One region of the Streptomyces sp. Xyl84 genome, then DNA from elsewhere that is predicted to be linked to it. Evidence: riboswitches for the same ligand, from Rfam matches in the RefSeq annotation. Region 1 holds a riboswitch; each other region holds the start of a gene.
What was found. A riboswitch is a leader RNA that binds a small molecule or an ion and turns the genes downstream of it on or off. The one in region 1 is predicted to bind cyclic di-AMP.
Positions count from the first base shown of each region.

Region 2: linked by a shared signal. The riboswitch ahead of AC6I72_RS13290 (transglycosylase SLT domain-containing protein) and the one ahead of AC6I72_RS16750 (M23 family metallopeptidase) in region 1 are both predicted to bind cyclic di-AMP.
Region 3: linked by a shared signal. The riboswitch ahead of AC6I72_RS18715 (transglycosylase family protein) and the one ahead of AC6I72_RS16750 (M23 family metallopeptidase) in region 1 are both predicted to bind cyclic di-AMP.
Region 4: linked by a shared signal. The riboswitch ahead of AC6I72_RS07900 (M23 family metallopeptidase) and the one ahead of AC6I72_RS16750 (M23 family metallopeptidase) in region 1 are both predicted to bind cyclic di-AMP.

Region 1 covers NZ_AP029182.1:3,849,731-3,854,685, reverse strand. Annotated here, with positions in the region: gene AC6I72_RS16760 (PrsW family intramembrane metalloprotease) at 1-1,039, shown strand, start outside; gene AC6I72_RS16755 (aldo/keto reductase) at 1,059-2,003, opposite strand; gene AC6I72_RS16750 (M23 family metallopeptidase) at 2,273-3,349, opposite strand; cyclic di-AMP (ydaO/yuaA leader) riboswitch at 3,361-3,518, opposite strand; tRNA gene AC6I72_RS16745 (tRNA-Met) at 3,867-3,940, opposite strand; gene AC6I72_RS16740 (dihydrofolate reductase family protein) at 3,987-4,955, opposite strand, start outside.
Region 2 covers NZ_AP029182.1:3,087,812-3,092,766, reverse strand. Annotated here, with positions in the region: gene fahA (fumarylacetoacetase) at 1-861, opposite strand, end outside; gene AC6I72_RS13295 (HAD family hydrolase) at 1,212-2,018, shown strand; gene AC6I72_RS13290 (transglycosylase SLT domain-containing protein) at 2,031-2,525, opposite strand; cyclic di-AMP (ydaO/yuaA leader) riboswitch at 2,530-2,724, opposite strand; gene AC6I72_RS13285 (polyprenyl synthetase family protein) at 3,408-4,418, shown strand; gene AC6I72_RS13280 (LolA family protein) at 4,668-4,955, shown strand, end outside.
Region 3 covers NZ_AP029182.1:4,291,298-4,296,252, reverse strand. Annotated here, with positions in the region: gene eno (phosphopyruvate hydratase) at 1-264, opposite strand, end outside; gene AC6I72_RS18715 (transglycosylase family protein) at 579-1,322, opposite strand; cyclic di-AMP (ydaO/yuaA leader) riboswitch at 1,327-1,493, opposite strand; gene AC6I72_RS18710 (transglycosylase family protein) at 1,676-2,887, opposite strand; gene AC6I72_RS18705 (cytochrome P450 family protein) at 3,020-4,342, opposite strand; gene AC6I72_RS18700 (nucleoside triphosphate pyrophosphohydrolase) at 4,425-4,955, opposite strand, start outside.
Region 4 covers NZ_AP029182.1:1,849,562-1,854,516, reverse strand. Annotated here, with positions in the region: gene AC6I72_RS07910 (M16 family metallopeptidase) at 1-532, shown strand, start outside; gene AC6I72_RS07905 (M16 family metallopeptidase) at 529-1,917, shown strand; cyclic di-AMP (ydaO/yuaA leader) riboswitch at 2,117-2,275, shown strand; gene AC6I72_RS07900 (M23 family metallopeptidase) at 2,288-3,046, shown strand; gene AC6I72_RS07895 (GntR family transcriptional regulator) at 3,299-3,955, shown strand; gene AC6I72_RS07890 (HPr family phosphocarrier protein) at 4,296-4,577, opposite strand; gene AC6I72_RS07885 (bifunctional acetate--CoA ligase family protein/GNAT family N-acetyltransferase) at 4,781-4,955, shown strand, end outside.

The sequences.
Region 1 (4,955 bases):
CGCGAAGGCCGCCGCCGTCCTGCTGATCTTCCTCTTCCGCAGACGCGACTTCACCGGCATCGTCGACGGCGTGGTCATCGCCGGGACCACGGCCACCGGCTTCGCCTTCACCGAGAACATCCTCTACCTCGGCACCGCCTTCGGCACCGACCAGATGACCGGCGGCCAGGGCATCGCCTCCGTCACCGCGGCGACCTTCTTCGTGCGCGTGATCATGTCCCCGTTCGCGCACCCGCTGTTCACGGTCTGCACCGGCCTCGGTTTCGGCATCGCCGCCCTGGCCGGGGAGCGCCTGCGCCGTGGCCGGCTGCTGCTGCCACCGGCCGGCCTGCTGCTCGCGATGGGCATGCACGCGTTCTGGAACGGCTCGTCGACCTTCGGCCGGTACGGGTTCTTCGCGGTCTACGGCGGTTTCATGGTGCCCGCCTTCGGACTGCTCACCTGGCTGGTCGTCTGGACCCGGCAGCGCGAGCTGCGCGCCATCCGCGAGGAACTGCCCGCGTACGCCGCCGCCGGCTGGCTGACGCCCGCCGAGCCGTTCGCCCTCGGGTCCATGCGGGCGCGCCGGCTGGCCCGCGAGTACGCCGGCCGGCACCTGGGCAAGGCCGCGGCGCGGACGGTGGCGCAGTACGAGGCCTACGCGACCTCGCTGGCCTTCCTGCGCCGCCGGGGGCGCCTGGGGCGGGTCGGCGCCGGCTTCGGCGCACGGGAGCGGGAGCTGCTGCACGAGATGTGGCGCAGGCGGGAGGTGGCCCAGCCCGCCCTGGACCACGCGGCACGGATGACCGCGCCGCCCGTACGGGTCGTCCCGCCGCCCTGGCCGACGTACGGCCTGTACGGGTACGGGACGTACGGGTACGGATACGGGCAGGCCCCGCAGGGACAGCCTCCGTACGGGCAGTCTCCGTACGGGCAGCCCTCGCACGGGCAGCCTCCGTACGGGCCGGCGGGACCCGCGGGGCCGGTCGCGCCGTACCCCGCGGGCTCGGCGGGCTCTGCGGGGTACGGCCCGCACCAGCCCTACCGGACACAGCCGTGAGGCCGTGACGCCGTGAGGCTCAGGCGGAGGCCTGCGTGAGCCGCGTGACCTCTTCGTCCGTCAGTTCCAGCCCGGCCACCGCCAGCAGCGCCGGGAGCTGTTCCACCGTCCGGGCCGAGGCGATCGGGGCGGCCACCGTAGGCTGGGCCGCCAGCCAGGCCAGGGCCACCGTGGCCGGCTCGGCACCGCGGGCGCGGGCGATCTCGTCGAGCGCGGCCAGGACCTTCTGGCCGCGCTCGCTCGCCAGGTGCTTGGCGGCGCCCTCCGCGCGCGGGCTGTCGACCGTGGCGCCGGGCCGGTACTTCCCGGTCAGGAACCCGGAGGCAAGCGCGTAGTACGGGACGGCGGACAGACCGGCCCGCTCGGCGAGGTCCCGCAGGCCGCCCTCGTAGGTGTCCCGGGAGACGAGGTTGTAGTGCGGCTGGAGCGCCACGTACCGGGCGAGTCCCTCGCGCTCGGAGAACTCCAGGGAGGCGGCCAGGCGCTCGGCGGAGATGTTGGAGGCGGCGATGTACCGCACCTTGCCCGCCTTCACCAGTTCGTCGAGGGCGCCGATGATCTCCTCCACCGGCACGTCGGGCTGGTCGAAGTGGGTGTAGTAGAGGTCGATGTGGTCGGTGCCCAGACGCTTGAGGGAGGCGTCGGCCGCGGCCCTGATGGTGGCGGCGGACAGGCCCCGGAAGTCCGGGTGCTGGCTGACCTTGGTGGCGATGACCACGTCGGAGCGGTTGCCGCGCTCCTTGATCCACTTGCCGATGATCGTCTCGGACTCGCCGCCGTGGTTGCCCTCCACCCACGCCGAGTAGGAGTCGGCGGTGTCGATGAAGTTGCCGCCGGCCGCCGTGTAGGCGTCCAGGACGGCGAAGGACTGCGCCTGGTCGGCGGTCCAGCCGAAGACGTTGCCGCCGAGGGCGAGCGGGAAGACCTCGAGGCCGGACGGGCCCAGCTTGCGTAGAGAAGTCATGCTCCTCATCAACGACCAGTGCGGAGTACCCCATTCCGCACCGCGCCGGTGACCGGCGCAAAGGTTGCGCAAACCACCCGGTCGGCAGGCGGACCGGAAAGAACCTGAAAGGGCGCGGCCCGGACTGCCGGGGGGAGCCCTGCCGTCGGCGGGGTCCGGACCGTGGCCGGGAGCCGGACTGCCGGCGGGCAGCGACCTTCGGCGGAACCCGGGCCGTCGGTGGGACCCGGGCCGTCGCGGGCGGCGGCGTGCCGGCCGGCGGCGGTCCGTCAGGGGGTGAGGCCCTTGGACTGGAGCCACGCCATCGGGTCGATGCCGGCGGCCTGGCCGTCCGGGTGGACCTCCAGGTGCAGGTGCGGCCCCGTGACGTTGCCGGTGGCGCCGACCCGGCCGATGACCTCGCCCGTGCTCACCTTCTGGCCGGCCGCGACGCTGATCGACGACTGGTGGCAGAACCACAGTTCGGTGCCGTCGTCCAGGGTGAGGACCGTGCGGTAGCCGTAGGCGCCGGCCCAGCCCGCCTCGGTGACGGTGCCGCTGTGGACGGCCTTGATCAGGGTGCCGGTGGGCGCGGCGAAGTCGAGGCCGGTGTGGTGGCCGGAGGACCACATGGAGCCGGCCTGCCCGAAGGTGGAGGTGAGGGTGTACGAGGAGGTCGGCAGCGTGTACTGCTTGGCCAGCGCGGCCAGCCGGGCCGCCTCGGCCTCCTTGCGGGCCTCCTCCTCCGCCTTCTTCTTCGCGGCGGCGGCCTTGGCCTCGGCCTCCTTCTTCGCCTGGGCGGCGGCCTCCTCGGCCTGCCGGACGGCCTTGCGGGCCGCGGCCGCCTCCGTGGCCGCCCTGGCTCCGGCCTCGGCCTGGGCCTGCTGCTGCTCGGCCTGGGCCATGATCCGGCTGCGCAGCGCCTCGCCCGCGTCCGTGGCGGTGTGCGCGGTCGTCCCGGCGGTCACGGCCGGGGTCTCGGTGACGTCGCTGAGGGCGGTCGCGGAACCCTCGTGACCGTCGTGGCCGGATCCCTCGAAGAGACCGCCCACGGCGGGCAGGCCCTGCAGGGCGGGAACGTCGGGCAGGGAGATCGAGACCGGCGGCTTGCCGGTGTTGGCGCTGGCCATGCCGCCCGCCCCGACGGCCGCCATGACGCCCACGCCGAGCACGGTGGAACTGCGGGCGAGCCCGCCGCCGCGCTGCTTGGCCACGCGGTGCCGGCCGCGGACGGGACGGAGGGAGTCCTCGGTGGGGTTCCACTCCTCCCAGGGGCCCTGGTCGGGGTGCCGGTCACCGTAGGCGAAGGACTCGGTGCGCCGGCTCGGCACCGTCGGGGCTTCAGGGGCAGGCGGGTTGGACGCCACGCGGGCGTGCTCCTTTCCTTCCGTCTCGCCTACCGGGTTAGCTGACGGGTTCGGAGCGGGAAGGTCTCCTACGCGCGTCAACCAGCCGCGTACACACGGCGGATGACGCCCGATTCACCCCAAGTTGGTGGTTCCCCGGTTCCCTCGCGGGATTCGGCGCGCGCGCACGGAGCCGCCTTCGGTGACGGCTGGGACGACCGCGCTGCGTTATCGAACGTTAATAGACCCGGGGCTCCGATTCCAAGCCGATCGTCTTGATCCTTAAACCTTTTTGGCCAGAACATAAGCCTCACGAGGGATGGAAACGGGGTGAGTTGACTGGACTTCAGGCCACATCACGACGTCATCGAGCCGCGTCCGGCCCGGACCGTCCGGTGATGGTGTGTCAGTTGTTATGCGGACGGGGACGGCCCGCTCACGTCAGGTCACAACGATCAAGGAGCGGCCGGAGCGCCGGAACGAACGGAAACGGCTCAGGGCCGGAATCCTTGATCGGATTCCGGCCCTGAGCCTTCAGTAGCGGGGACAGGATTTGAACCTGCGACCTCTGGGTTATGAGCCCAGCGAGCTACCGAGCTGCTCCACCCCGCGTCGTTGAAACCAGTGTACGTCATCCCCGGGGTGGAATGCACACGCGTCACAGCAGGTGGCGATTGGGCTCCTTGGCCTGACCCTCGAACTCCGGCAGGACGACGACGTCCGCGCCCGCGGCCGCCAGCACCCCGGACCCGTCGGCGGCCTCGACGAACGTGTCCGGCTCCCGCCAGGCCGTGACCACTCGCCGCACCCCCGCGTCCAGAATCAGCCGGGCGCACGGACGCGGCCGGGAGGCGCGTCGGGCGCACGGTTCCAGGCTGCTGTACACCGTGGCCCCCGGCAGCCGCGGATCCGCCGGATCGGTCTTCGCGAGCGCGGCCTCCTCCGCGTGCACCACCGGATCGCCGGCCTCCCGCGAGTGGCCGCGGGCCAGCTCGGTGCCGTCGGCGGCGACCACCACCGCGCCCACGCTGAACGCCGTCCGCGACGGCGGGCACTGGCCGGCCAGCTCGCACGCGATCCGCAGCCAGTGCCGGTCGGCGGGAACGGGGGCGGCTCCCGTGCCGGGGGCCGTGGGCTCGTAGCGCATGAGGACGACGTCACCGAGGGCCCGTGTCTCCACCAGCCGCAGCCGTCCCCTCTGGTACCCGCCGGGGCCGAACAGCCGCGGCGCGCCGGGGTCCCCGACGAGCAGCGGTGCGAGCACGAGGTGCAGTTCGTCGGCGAGCTGCCGCTGGAGCAGCTGGGTGTGCACGGTGCCGCCGCCCTCGACCATGAGCCGGCGCACACCGTGCACGTCGTGCAGGTGCTCCAGCACCGCGTGCCAGTCGAGTCCGGCACCGAGCGCCACGACGGAGACGGCCGCGGCACCGGCACCGGCACCGGCACCGGCATCCGCACCGGCGTCGTCGGTCCTGCCGCCGGCTCCCGGTCCCGCTCCGGTGCCGATGCCCGCGCGGCGCAGGCGTTCGGCGCCCTCGTCCGTCGTGTAGACGGCCTTCTCCCCGCCCGTGTGCCAGAAGCGGGCCCGCGGATCCAGCTCCCCGGAGGCGGTGACCGTGACCTTCAG
Region 2 (4,955 bases), 760 kb from region 1:
GCCGGACTCCTCCCCGGTGTCGTCCAGGTACGGCAGCAGCGGGTGCGTGCGCCGCGGCGGGGCCAGCCGTGCGTCCTCCAGCGCGTCCAGCGGAGTGATCCACGCCGACACCGACGTGGCGAACGACTTGCCGAGGAACGGGCCGAGGGGGACGTACTCCCAGGCCTGGATGTCCCGCGCCGACCAGTCGTTGAGCAGGCAGAGCCCGAAGACGTGCTCGCGGAAGTCCGCGAGGGCCACCGGCTGCCCGAGCCGCGAGGGCACGCCCACCACGAAGCCCACCTCGGCCTCGATGTCCAGCCGGACGGACGGGCCGAAGACGGGGTCGGTGTCGGTGGGGGCCTTCCGCTGCCCCGAGGGGCGTACGACGTCCGTGCCCGACACGACCACCGTGCCGGAGCGGCCGTGGTAACCGATCGGCAGGTGCTTCCAGTTCGGCGTCAGCGAGTCCTCGGCGTCCGGGCGGAAGATCCGGCCCACGTTGCGGGCGTGGTTCTCGGACGCGTAGAAGTCGACGTAGTCCGCGACCTCGAAGGGCAGGTGGAGGGTCACCGAGGACAGCGGGTGCAGGAACGGCGCCACGGTCTCCTGGTGGGCGGGCACGGTCACCCACGCCGTCAGCGCGCGCCGCACGTCCGACCAGGCGGTGCGGCCCGCGGCGAGCAGCGGGTTCAGGGTCGGCCGTGCCAGCAGGGCGGCGTAGGGGGAGCCGAGCGCCAGTGCCGCCGCGCCCGCGTCCAGGACGTGGTCGCCGAGCCGGACGCCGACGGTCCGCTCCTGCGATCCGGCGCGGGAGAAGACACCGTAGGGAAGGTTGTGCGGACCGAAGGGGTCGCCCTCGGGGACCTCGAAGGGGGGCATCGGGTTCTGCCTCTCTTTCGTGTGCCGTGCGTTCCATGGGGGCGGCACCTGGGCGCACCTGGGCCACCGGGCCACACGTTCATGTGGTCGCGCCACACGTTACGGGGGAGGTGCCGTCTTGGGCAGTGTCCAAAGAGTTCGCAATGTCCGAATCAGGGTGCCGCGGCGGGCGATTCGCGCTCGGTGTCTCGGGGGGCGTGGACGGGGCGGGTCCGCTCTGCGGGGACCGCGCGGCCGTCCGTCCGGCCAGGAGCACGCAGACGGACCGCCTGGTGGAGGCCCCGCTCCTCGCCGGCCGCATCGCCCTGTTCCCTTACGTCACCCGCGTGGCGGATCCGTATTCTCTGATCATGCCCGCTCCCCACGCCCCCGCCCTCATCGCCACCGACCTGGACGGAACGCTGCTGCGCGGCGACGACACCCTGTCCGAGCGGTCCCTCGCCGCACTCGCGCGGGCGGCGGCGGCAGGCGCCCGGCACCTCGTCGTGACCGGCCGGCCGGCGCCGAGGGTACGGCCGCTGCTGAAGGACCTGGGCGGTACCGGGCTCGCGGTGTGCGGCCAGGGCGCACAGCTCTACGACGCCGGGGAAGACCGTCTGCTGTGGTCGCAGACGCTCGACCGGGAGACGGCCGAGACGGCGCTCGGCAAGATCGAGGCGGAGGTGGGGGAGGTGTACGCGGCGGTCGACCAGGACGGGGTGGAGGGGCTCACGCTCATCGAGCCCGGGTACCGCATGCCGCATCCCACGCTGCCCGCCCAGCGGGTGGCGCGGCGCGACGACCTGTGGCGCGCGCCCATCAGCAAGGTGCTGCTGCGCCATCCCGCCCTGTCCGACGACGAGCTGGCGGCGACGGCCCGCGGGGTGGCCGGTTCCCTCGTCGCGGTCACCATGTCGGGCCCGGGCACCGTGGAGCTGCAACCCCACGGCATCACCAAGGCGACCGGTCTGGCCCTGGCCGCCGGGCGTCTGGGGCTGGGGCCCGAGGACACCCTCGCCTTCGGAGACATGCCGAACGACATCCCCATGTTCCGGTGGGCCGCCCGGGGAGTGGCCATGGCCGGCGCCCACCCGGAGCTGAAGGCGGTCGCCGACGAGGTCACCACGTCGAACGAGGACGACGGCGTGGCCGTCGTCCTCGAGCGACTGTTCGTCTGAGGGCCGGATCCGTCAGTACGCGCTGAAGACGTTGTCGATGGAGCCGTAGCGCGCGGCCGCGTAGTTGCAGGCGGCCGTGATGTTCGCGACCGGGTTGTAGATGTCGAACGACGTGCCGGCCACGTGGTAGGCGTTGAAGGTCGGCTGGATGACCTGGAGCAGGCCCTTGGACGGGATGCCCTTGGCGGCGTTGGAGTCCCAGTTGTTGATGGCCAGCGGGTTGCCGGAGGACTCGCGTATCACGTTGCGGTAGATGCCGTTGTACGTGCCCGGGATGCCCTTCTGGCCCATGATCGCGAGCGACTCGCGGATCCAGCCATCCAGGTTGTTCGGGTAGGCGACCGTGCTCACCGTCTTGGCGGTGGCCGTGGTCGCCGCCGCGGGGGCGGCGGAGGCGCTGGTGGCGCCGATCAGGGGGAGGGCGAGGACGGCGGCACCCGTGCCGGAGACGGCGAGGGTGCGGACGAGGCGGGCGGTGCGGGAACGGCGCTGACCGTTTGCAGGCATGGGGGATTCCTCTCCGTCGCCTGCGAGGTGAGCTGTCGGGTTCGGGCGGGGAGGTGCCCGGCCGTGCCCTCGGGTGGCACGGCTTCACCCCGAGCCGTTCCGGCACGGCGTACGACGTAGGACGACGTACGGCGTTCCGGCCCGGCGACTTACCTGGGTCCCCCGCTCCTGCCATGAAGTGGTTCGGTCGATGGATATCGGGCGGTGGCAGGATTCGGCGTCCACCCGACTGGCCGGGAACGTATGCGAGAGCACATGTCCCGAACAAGTACCTGATTCATACATCGCCCTAGTTGACCTTGATCCGGGGTGTTTTGGGCACTTGATCCTTTGCATCTGCCAAGGGTCAACTCGTATGCGGGGGAAGGGAAGCGGGGGTGTGCGGGGTGGCCGCGGGGTGGCAGGGTGCGCGTGACCCAACTCACGGAATAATCCGGCCAGGAGCATTTACGGCCAACGGGAATTGAAATGCCAATAAGGGTAAATCGGACTCCTCCGGTGAGGGTGGGGCGGGGGAGGGGCGGGGAGTGGTGGTGCCGGTGCGGGGCAGCAGGGGAGGGGGAGGGGTGGTTGTCACGTTCGGTGAGGTTGTGGCCCCGTTCGGGCGGACGGGGGTTCGTCGCGCTCCGTGGCGGTCCGTCGCGGTCCGTCGTGCTCGGTGTGACGCGGGGGAGGGGGCAGAGTAGGGAGGAGTGAGTCGATAAATATCTGTTCATACGTGGTGATCGAAAACATATCGGTCGTGATCCGATACCACCTGGCCTGTATCGGTGGGCGCTATCGGTGATCGAAACGTGACCGGATACGCTGACTTGAGTGATGGCAGCGACCTATCGACAAACCGTGTAGCGCCAGCAGACACCAGCAGACAGGAGACCCCTCGTGACCGTCGTCGGGCCGTTCGGGCTGAGCGTGCGGGACCAGGCTCTCGAAGCCGATGTCCAGGCCGGGTTGGCGGCTGTCGAGGAAGGGCTGCTCGAAGCCACCAAGAGCGAGGTCCCGTTCATCACGGAGGCCGCCCAGCACCTCGTCAGGGCGGGCGGGAAGCGGTTCCGCCCGCTGCTCGTGATGCTCGCGGCCCAGTTCGGCGATCCGTACGCGCCGGGCATCGTGCCGTCGGCCGTGGTGGTGGAGCTGACCCACCTGGCGACGCTGTACCACGACGACGTGATGGACGAGGCCGCCGTGCGGCGCGGCGTGGCCAGCGCGAACACCCGCTGGGGCAACTCGGTGGCGGTCCTGACCGGCGACTTCCTCTTCGCCCGCGCCTCGCAGATCCTCGCCGACCTCGGCCCGGAGGCCGTCCGGGTGCAGGCGCTGGCGTTCGAACGGCTGGTCACCGGCCAGATCCTGGAGACGGCGGGGCCGCAGGACGGCAGGGACCCCGTCGAGCACTACCTGGACGTGCTGGGCGGCAAGACGGGGTCGCTGGTGGCCGTGTCGTGCCGGTTCGGCGCGATGATGTCCGGGGCCGACGAGACGGTCGTGGACGTGCTGACGCAGTACGGGGAGCGGCTCGGCGTGGCGTTCCAGCTCGCCGACGACGTCCTGGACATCGCCTCCGACTCGCACGAGTCCGGCAAGACGCCCGGCACCGACCTGCGCGAGGGCATCGCGACGCTCCCGGTGCTGCGGCTGCGCGAGCGCGCCGCCCGGCTGGGGCTCGTCGAGGACGTCGCCCTGTGCGAACTGCTGGACTCCGACCTGAGCGACGACGCCCGGCACGCCGAGGCGCTGGCGGCGCTGCGCGCGCACCCCGCCCTGGAACAGGCCCGCCGGGACACCGTGCGGTACGCGGAGGAGGCGCGGGCCGCGCTCGCGCCGCTGCGCGAGTGCGACGCCAAGGCCGCGCTGCTCCAGCTGTGCGACGCGGTGGTGCACCGGGCCGGCTAGGCCCTGTCCCCGCCGGCAGAGGGCGGTGTCTCCACCCTGACCCCTACGGGGCGGGGGAGCCGCCGCCCTTACGTGTCATACCGCAGTCGTACACGGAGTTGGCTCCGGGGTCTGACGCTTCCTCCCCGCCGATTTGGTCAGATGGAAGCACGGACCGCACCACTCCTCACCGATTCGGGTGAGAATGGCGGCTTGGGGTGGGAGCAGTGCACACGGGCAGCCGCCGCCGACGACGGAGGTAAGGCACACATGGCACCGTACGAATCCGACGACACCAGGGACGACACCGCGGAGGCGGACGGCAGGCACTCGGCGCGCCGCAAGGCCGCGCGGTACGTCGTCCCGGTCGCGGTGGTGGGGGTGGCGGCGGCGACCATCGGGCTCGTCCCGGCACTCGCCGACTCCGGTGACCCCGACCTGCCGAAGATCAACGCGCAGCAACTCATCGAGAAGATCGCCAAGTCGGACGTCCAGCGGCTGTCCGGCACGGTCAAGGTCAGCACCGACCTCGGTCTGCCCAGCCTCGGCGGCCTGGAG
Region 3 (4,955 bases), 440 kb from region 1:
CTCGGTGGCGTCGTAGCCGACCAGCTCCGGGCCGATCTGCTCGATGACGGCCAGGACGGCCTTCTCGACACCCTTGCCCTGGTAGCGGTTCGGGTCGCCGTCGCGCAGCTCGATGGCCTCGAAGGCGCCGGTGGAGGCGCCGGACGGAACGGCGGCACGACCCGTGCTGCCGTCGTCGAGGCCGACCTCGACCTCGACCGTGGGGTTGCCTCGGGAGTCCAGGATTTCCCGGGCTACGACGACGTCGATGGACGGCACGAGCATCTCCTTCGTGGATGTGACGCTGAAAGTGCGGGGCGGTCTGCCTTGCGGCTGTGCCTTGCGACTAGAGCCTAACCGTCCCGGGCCGCCGACCGATCGACCGACCGTCCCGTGGACAGGGTGACGGTACACATTGTTCCAGCACGGAACAAAGGGCGAAGGGGCGGGGACGCGAACGGGAAGTGAAAAAGCCCCGCCCCGGTGCGTACGGGGGAACACGCACCGGGGCGGGGAGCCCGTGGGGACGGGGGCGGCCCCACGCGGCCTCCGTCGTGGAGGCCGCGCCTGGGGAGGGCCTGGGGCCGGGCTAGGCCCTGTCACTTCAGGTGGAGCTGCTGGCCCGGGTAGATGAGGTCGGCGTCGTCGACGATGTCCTTGTTCAGCTGGAACAGCTTCTCCCAGCCGCCGCGCACGCCGTGCTCGGTGGCGATGGAGCTGAGGGTGTCGCCGGCGGCCACCTTGTACTCGCCGTCGCCCTTCTTGACCTTCTTGCCGGTCGGGGTGGTGACGGTCTTCTTCGGGGCCGGACGCGTCGCGGAGCGGTCGGCGGCCCGCTGCTCGGTCGAACGGGTCGAGGTGCTGCTCTTGGAGCTGCTGGAGCTGCTGCTCGACGAGGACGACGAGGAGGAGGAAGAAGAGGAGGAGGACGAGGAAGAGGACGACGAGGAGCTGCTGCCGCCGCTGGAGGAGGCGCCGGACAGGCCCTTGCCGCAGACCGGCCAGGCACCCTTGCCCTGACCCGCGAGCACCTTCTCGGCGACGGCTATCTGCTGCGACTTGCTCGCCAGGTCGGCGCGCGAGGCGTAGGCGGTGCCGCCGTACGCGGCCCAGGTGGAGTTGGTGAACTGCAGGCCGCCGTAGAAGCCGTTGCCGGTGTTGATGGACCAGTTGCCACCGGACTCGCACTGGGCGACCGCGTCCCACTCGGAGGTGGTGGCGGCGGAGGCGTTGCCGGCCGCCATCAGCGGGCCGGCGACGGCGACACCGGCGACACCGGCGAGTGCGATGGCGCGGGTGGCCTTGGACGGACGACGATGCTTGCCCTTGCCGGAAAACAGCATGGAAGGATCCCCTCACCGACGCCTGCGAGGTGAGCTGTCGGGTTCGGGCCGGTTGAGTTGCCCGGCCGTGCCTTTGGGGAGGCACGGCTTCACCCCCAGCCGCTCCGGTCGTCTGACCGGCGCGGCAACTTACCTTGGGTCCCCCGCTCCTGCCTTCGGCGCTCGAAGCGACGACTGTTCCCGTACGGCCGCTGGCAGGATTCGGCGTTGCGGCAGCCGGGGCTCGCGGTGGCGAGCGGTCATGACCGTAGACAGGTGATCGGCCGGATTTCAAAGACGATCAGGGCTTCTGAGACTCATCCCACACTTTCACCGAATGGGACATTCGACGCGAAGCGTGACGTGAACTCCGCCTAGTTTCGGGCGTTTTCAGCGGGGACATCCAGGCTCTGACCGGCGACGATGTGGTCGGGGTCGGCGCCGATGGAGCCCTTGTTCGCGTCGTACAGCGCGTGCCATCCGCCGTGGACGTCAAGGGAGTCGGCGATGGACGTGAGGGAGTCGCCGGTGCGGACGGTGTAGGAGGCGGCGGACGAGGCGTGGACGGCGCCGCCCTCACGCGAGGCGTGCCGGCCGCCCGTCGCGCCCGTACGACCCTCGGCGGCCCCTTCGTCGGCGCTGCCGCCGCGGTGGCGGCCGCCACCGAGCGCACCGGTGTCGACGAGGGCCGAAGAGCCGACGCTCTGACCGTAGTTGTCCAAGTCGCCGGAGTCGCCCCCGTCGCCGGCGCCGTCCGCCCACGGGGTGGCGTCGGACGCGTCCGGGCCGTGAGAGGTGCCGGACTTGGGCGGGTTGCCCGTCTTCGTGGGCGAAGAGGGCGAAGTGGAGGGCTTCGTGGAGGAGTCGCCCGGTGTGCCGGTCCCGTGGGCGGAGCCGGCCCCCTTGGGGGTGTCCGCCGAAGAGCCGGACGAACCGGACGAGTCGCCCGTACCGCTCTGCGTGTCGTCGGGCAGACCGGGGTCGTTCACGCCGGACGGCCCCGAACCGCCCGTCCCGCTCCGCCCCTCGGAGTCGTCGGCACCGTCGGCGGAACCGGACGATCCGGAGGAGTGCGAGGACCCGGAGGAACCGGAAGAGCCCGAGGTGCCCGAGGACCCGGCCGAGCCGGAGGAGCCCGGGGTCCCGTCCGAGCCGGACTTCGAGGACGACGAGTCACCGCCCACGCCCGTGTCGACGTCCGCCGCACCGGAACTCCTGGTGAGTCCGGAGAGCAGCCCGCAGGTGTGCCAGGCACCGGGTCCGCGGTCGGCGAGGATCTTCTCGGCCACGGCTATCTGCTGGGAGCGGCTGGCCTGGTCGGCGCTGGCCGCGTAGGAGAGACCGCCGTACTTCTCCCAGTCGTCCTGGGTCAGCAGCAGGCCGCCGTAGTAGCCGTTGCCGTTGTCGGCGCTCCAGGAGCCGCCGGTCTCGCACTGTGCCACCTTGTCCCAGGTGGTGCCGTCGGCCGCGCTCGCGCCGGAGGCGGCGACCAGGGGGATGGCGATGGCCGATCCGGTCACTCCGGCGGCGACGATGAGGGCCGGAGCCTGACGGGGGCGACGGTGACGACCGTTCCCGGAGAGCATGCGGAGACCTTTCGCACGACAGCAGTGACCGGCGTGGCGGGAGGCTGGGAGGCCCCGGCGTCACACTGATGGGTGAAAGTAGCCGGTGTCGATCACTTGTCACAAGTTAATGCCGCACAGATCACGTGACGATCACTTAGTTGAGCGCGTGTCACCTTCGCCGCCGTCAGCGCCGGGGTGTACAGCCCCGAAGCGCACGGGCAGGGTCCGCAGCCCGCGCATGATGAGTCCGCCGCGCCAGCGCAGGTCCGCCGGGTCGGCGTCGAGCCGCAGGTCGGGCAGGCTGGTGAGGAGGGTGGCCAGCGCGGTCTGTCCCTCCAGGCGCGCGAGCGGGGCGCCCAGGCAGTAGTGGATGCCGTGCCCGTACCCGAGGTGCTGGTTGTCGCGGCGGCCGAGGTCGAGGGTGTCGGGGTGGGCGAACCGCTCCGGGTCGCGGTCGGCGGCGGCGAGGACCACCAGGACCGGGTCGCCGGCGGCGATGTCCTGCCCGCCCAGGGTGAGCGGCCGGGTGGCGAACCGCCAGGTGGCCAGCTCCACCGGCCCGTCGAAACGCAGCAGTTCCTCCACCCCGGTCTCCAGCAGTCCCCGGTCGCCGCCGGCGAGGGAACACTGCAGCCGTTCCCGCTCGCCGGGGTGGGTGAGCAGGGCGTACATGCCGTTGCCGATGAGGTTGACGGTCGTCTCGAAACCGGCGAACAGGAGGATGAAGGCCATCGCGGCGGCCTCGTTCTCGGTGAGGTGCTCGCCGTGGTCGAAGGCGCGGATGAGACCGGAGATGAGGTCCTCGCCCGGGGCGGGTTCGGCGGGCAGCGCCTCGCGCTTGCGGTGGATCAGCTCGGCCAGGTAGCCGCGCATCTTCTTCACCGAACGGGCCACACCGCCCCGGGGGCCCTTGCCGTGCCGGATCATCATGCCCGCCCAGTCCCGGAAGTCGTCCTGGTCCTCGCGGGGGACGCCGAGCAGGTCGCAGATGGCGTAGATGGGCAGCGGGAAGGCGAACTCGTGGATGAGGTCGGCGGTGCCGCGCGCGGCGAAGGAGGCGATGAGGCCGTCGGCCAGTTCCTGCACGCGCGGCGCGAACTCGGCGACCCGGCGGGGCGTGAACGCCTTGCTGACCAGCCGGCGCAGCCGGGTGTGGTCCGGCGGGTCGATGTTCAGCAGATGCGTCATCAGGTCGGCCTGGCGCTCGCCGGGGATGCCGGTCCTGCCGCGGGCGTGCGCGGGCTCGTCGTGGTGGGCCGGGTTCTTGGACAGCCGGGAGTCGGCGAGGGCCTGCCGGGCGTCGGCGTACCGGGTGACCAGCCAGGCCTCCACACCGCTGGGCAGCCGTGTCCGGTGCACGGGGGCGTGCTCGCGCAGCCAGGCGTACGCGGGGTAGGGGTCGCTGGCGAATTCCCAGGTGAAGAGCGGGGGCGGGGCGGGGGCGGAGGAGGAGGTGTCCGGCTGGTCGTGCATGGGGCGACAGTAGTCGCCGGGGCGGAGGGCGGCGGGGCGGGGCGGGCGGACACCTCGGGTCCGCCCCCCTTTCCCGGTGCTCTCAGGCGCCCTCCGTCTTCCTGATCGCGTCCCTGTACGCGCGGGCCGCCGCCCGCAGCGCCGCCTCCGGGTCGACCCCCTCGGTCTCGGCGCGGGCGGCCAGGGCCAGGAGTTCGTAGCCGATGCCCTCGCCCCGGGGCAGGGGCACCCGGAGGCCCGCCGTGCGTGCCCGCGAGGCGAGTTTCGCCGCGAGGGCGAGGCCGGGCTGGTGGACGGGGACGCCGTCCGTGACGGAGGCGCGCTGCTTCTCCTCCGCCTTGGTGCGCAGCCAGTGCTCCTTGACGTCCTCGGGTGTCTCGGCGCTCTCCTCACCGAAGACGTGCGGATGGCGGTGGATCAGCTTGGCGACGATGCCGCCCGCCACGTCGTCGATCGAGAAGGGTTCCTCGGGGTCCTCCTCGGCGATACGGGAGTGGAAGACGACCTGGAGCAGGACGTCCCCCAGCTCCTCGCGCAGCTCGTGCCGGTCGCCGTCCTCGATCGCCTCGACCAGCTCGTACGCCTCCTCGATGCCGTACTTCGCCAGGCCCTG
Region 4 (4,955 bases), 2.0 Mb from region 1:
CCTCGCGCTGACCGTCCTCGGCGGCGGCGAGTCCTCCCGGCTGTACAACCGGCTGGTGCGCCGCGACCGCACCGCCGTCGCCGCCGGGTTCGGCCTGCTGCGGCTGGCCGGCGCGCCTTCCCTGGGCTGGCTCGACGTGAAGACCTCCGGCGACGTCGAGGTGCCGGTCATCGAGGCCGCCATCGACGAGGAACTGGCCCGGTTCGCCGAGGAGGGCCCGACCGCCGAGGAGATGGAGCGCGCCCAGGCCCAGCTCGAACGCGAGTGGCTGGATCGGCTCGGCACGGTCGCGGGCCGCGCCGACGAACTGTGCCGCTACGCCGTCCTGTTCGGTGACCCGCAGCTCGCCCTGACCGCCGTCCAGCGCGTCCTGGAGGTGACGCCGGAGGAGGTCCAGGAGGTCGCCAAGGCCCGCCTGCGCCCCGACAACCGCGCGGTCCTCGTCTACGAGCCGACCGCCCCCGACGCACAGGAGCAGGCACCGGACGCGGACGCCGCGGCCGGCGACGACACCGAGGAGACGGCGAAGTGACCGAGCTGGCCACCATGGAGTTCCACCCCCGTCCCCAGGCGGGCGAGGCCCGGCCGTGGGCGTTCCCGGCCCCCGAGCGCGGCACGCTGGACAACGGCCTGACGGTGCTGCGCTGCCACCGCCCCGGCCAGCAGGTCGTCGCCGTGGAGGTGCTCCTCGACGCACCCCTGGACGCGGAGCCGGCCGGCCTGGACGGCGTCGCCACGATCATGGCGCGGGCCTTCTCCGAGGGCACCGACAAGTACTCCGCCGAGGAGTTCGCCGCCGAACTGGAGCGCGCGGGCGCCACCCTGGACGCGCACGCCGACCACCCCGGCGTACGGCTCAGCCTGGAGGTCCCGGCCTCCCGGCTGGCCAAGGGGCTCGGGCTGCTGTCGGACGCCCTGCGGGCACCGGCGTTCGCCGAGTCCGAGGTCGAACGGCTGGTGCGCAACCGGCTCGACGAGATCCCGCACGAGCTGGCCAACCCCTCCCGCCGGGCCGCCAAGGAACTCTCCAAGGAGCTGTTCCCGGCCACCGCGCGCATGTCGCGTCCCCGCCAGGGCACGGAGGACACCGTCGGCGCCGTCGACGCGTCCGCCGTCCGCGCCTTCTACGACCGGCACGTACGCCCCGCGACGGCCACCGCCGTGGTCGTCGGCGACCTCACCGGCATCGACCTCGACGAGCTGCTGGGCGAGACCCTGGGCTCCTGGACCGGTTCGCGGGCCGAGCCGCGGCCCGTGCCGCCGGTCACCGCCGACGACACCGGCCGCGTCGTGATCGTGGACCGGCCCGGTGCCGTCCAGACGCAGCTGCTCATCGGCCGCACCGGCCCCGACCGGCACGACCGCGTGTGGCCCGCCCAGGTGCTCGGCACCTACTGCCTGGGCGGCACCCTCACCTCCCGCCTGGACCGCGTCCTGCGCGAGGAGAAGGGCTACACCTACGGGGTGCGGTCGTTCGGCCAGGTGCTGCGCTCCGCGCCCGACGGCACCGGCGCGGCGATGCTCGCCATCAGCGGCTCGGTCGACACGCCGAACACCGGGCCCGCGCTGGACGACCTGTTCACCGTGCTGCGCAAGCTGGCCGCCGAGGGCCTCACCGAGGCCGAGCGGGACGTCGCCGTGCAGAACCTCGTCGGTGTGGCGCCGCTCAAGTACGAGACGGCCGCCGCCGTGGCGAGCACGCTGGCCGACCAGGTCGAGCAGCACCTGCCCGACGACTACCAGGCGACGCTCTATCAGCAGCTCGCCCAGACCGGCACGGTGGAGGCCACCGCGGCGGTCGTCAGCGCCTTCCCGGTGGACCGGCTGGTGACGGTGCTCGTCGGGGACGCGGCGCAGATCAAGGAGCCCGTCGAGGCGCTCGGCATCGGCCCGGTGACCGTCGTCGCCGCCGAGTAACGCGCCGCCCGGCACGCGCGCGTGGGGCCCTGGTGACGGACGCGTCACCAGGGCTCTGGGATGTCCGGATTGGGGGAGTGGCTGCCCTTCTGCCCTGTGGCCTGCGCTACAAAAACCCGGATCCGTTTGGGATCGGAAAGCGGGCCCGTCTAGCGTCGGTCCGGCTGTTCGTCGGGCAGTGCGCCGCACCCGCGGCACCGGACAGCCATCGCCGAGTCCCCGTACGGCGCGAGCCAGGGGAGCCGGGGACCCACTCAGTCCCTGGGGTGAATCGGGCGCCGCGCACGCGCGGGGCCCGTAGGAGACCTTCCTGCTCCGAACCCGTCAGCTAACCCGGTAGGCGAGAGGGAAGGAAAGGACCAGCCACCACATGGCGTTCACGCGCGCCACCGGGAAGCACCGCCGTCCCGGCCGGGTGCAGCGCACCACCGCCCGCGCGGCGGGTGTCGCGGCCCTCACCACCACCGGCGTCATCGGCACCCTCGCCGCCTCCCCGGCCCTGGCCGCCGAGACCCCGGCCCCCGCGGACACCGGCCTCACCCCGGTCGTCAGCCTCGGCGACACCGTCGCCGAGCGGGTCGACGCCCAGGCCGCCGCCCAGCTGGAGGCGGCCCGGCACAAGCAGGCCGAGGAGGCCGCGCGCAAGCGGGCCGCCGAGCAGGCGAAGAAGGCGCGCGAGGCCAAGGAGCGGGCCGCCCGCGAGGCCGAGCGCAAGCGCCTCAACACCTTCGTGCCGCCGATCACCGGCTCGTACGTCTCCACCGGCTACAAGACCGGCGGCTCCCTGTGGTCCTCCGGCTCGCACACCGGCATCGACTTCCACGCCGCGAGCGGCACCGCGGTGCACGCGGTCGGCGTCGGCACCGTCGTGCAGACCGGCTGGGGCGGGGCGTACGGCAACCAGGTCGTGATCAGGATGGCCGACGGCATGTACACCCAGTACGGGCACCTGTCGTCCATCGACGTCTCGGTGGGCCAGCAGGTCACGCCGGGGCAGCAGATCGGCCTGTCCGGCGCCACCGGGAACGTCACCGGCCCGCACCTGCACTTCGAGGCGCGCACCACCCCCGACTACGGCTCGGACGTCGACCCGATCGCCTACCTGCGCAAGCACGGCGTGAACGTCTGACGGCGGCACCTGCGAGGGCGTGCCCGTCCGACGGCCCGTACCTCCGAACACGTGGACGCTGATCACGCGGACATCTGAACGACACCGAAAGCCCCGGCCGCCCGGCCGGGGTTTTCGGTATTCCCAGGCTCCGCGTTGACCAAAAAATAACCCCGGATTCCGTCGTGCGGTCGGAAATTCCCGCGCATTGTCATAGAGTCGCGGAACACGCGTTCGTCGCGGAGTCGCACGGGATCAATGCGGAGGTCGGTCATGCGCGTTCCGGCGCACTCGGTGTGCACGGCGATCCGGGACGACATCGTCGCCGGCGTCCACGAGCGCGGCGCCCGGCTCGCCGAGGAGGTCCTCGCCCGACGCTACGGCGTCTCGCGCGTGCCCGTGCGCGAGGCCCTGCGCACGCTGGAGGCCGAGGGTTTCGTCGTGACCCGCCGGCACGCCGGCGCGTGTGTCGCCGAGCCCACCGGGCAGGAGGCCGCCGACCTGCTGGAGATGCGCCTCCTGCTGGAGCCGCTGGGCGCGGCGCGGGCCGCCCAGCGGCGCACCGAGGCCCATCTGAAGGTGCTGCGCGGCCTGGTCAGGCTGGGGCGGGAGCGGGCGGGCAGCGGCGGCGAGGAACTGCGGTCGCTGGCGGCCTGGTTCCACGAGACCCTGGCGCAGGCCTGCGGCAGTCCCGCGCTGACCGCCGCCCTGACCCAGCTCCGGTACAAGATCGCCTGGATGTACGGGGTGCCGGACCCGGCCGACCCGGTGGAGGCCTGGGACGAGCACAGGGCGATCGTGGACGCCGTGGCACGCGGCGACGCCGAGCGCGCGCGGGCGCTCACCGCCCTGCACACGGAGCGGGTGACCGCCGCGCAGCGTGTGAGCGCCCCGAAACGTCCCGTCAACACATCGGGCGTCCGGCATTAACAAGGCTGCCGTATACAAAGAGGAAATCGACCGGAGGAAGCGCCGGGCGGTTATTCGCGCCGCCTCGAATTCGCGCGCGTCTCCGGTGTGCGCGATCACGTTTCCGGTGTGCGCCCGATCGCGTTCTCGGTATGCGCCCGCGCGCGTTATCGCCGGGCGGCACGATCGTGATTCCGGCGTGCGCGCGCACTTTTCCGGAGCGCACTGAACACGCGAAAACCGCGCCGCCCGTGAAGAAAAGGGCGACGCGGCTTTCGTCCGCGCTGTGCTGCACCGCGGCCGGTGAGCGGCGGCCGGGCGGGGCCGTGGCCGCGCCCGGCACTCGGTGAGCGGTGAGCGGTCAGACGGTCTCGGGAAGCTCCTCGAGCCCCTCGGCGACCAGCTTGGCCAGCCGGTCCAGGGCGGCGTCCGCACCCTCGGCGTCGGAGGCGAGGACGATCTCCTCGCCGCCCTGCGCGCCGAGGCCGAGGACGGCCAGCATGGAGGCCGCGTTGACGGGGTTGCCGTCGGCCTTGGCGATCGTCACGGGGACCCCTGCGGCCGTGGCGGCCCGGACGAAGATGGAAGCGGGGCGGGCGTGGAGGCCCTCGGCCCAGCCGACGTTGACGCGGCGCTCAGCCATGTGATGCTGCCCTTCAGTGTTTCAGGTTGTCTAGACCAGTTTCCCATACGTGAAGCACGTCCCGGACGGCACCGCAACCGGTGTCCCGGCGGTGCCGGACCGCGGCCTCGGTCCGGCAGGTGCCCGCCCCGGGCGTGTCCTCGCGCGTGTGCTCCACAGACTGCCTCGCGCCGTCGCCGGACGCGAGCCGTACTCTGGGGCCCATGCGCACCTCGTCGGACCGGCACGAGTATCCCGCCCACTGGGAGGCGGACGTGGTGCTGCGCGACGGCGGCACCGCGCGGATCCGCCCCATCACCGCCGAGGACGCCGACCGGCTGGTCAGCTTCTACGAACAGGTGTCGGACGAGTCCAAGTACTACCGCTTCTTCGCGCCCT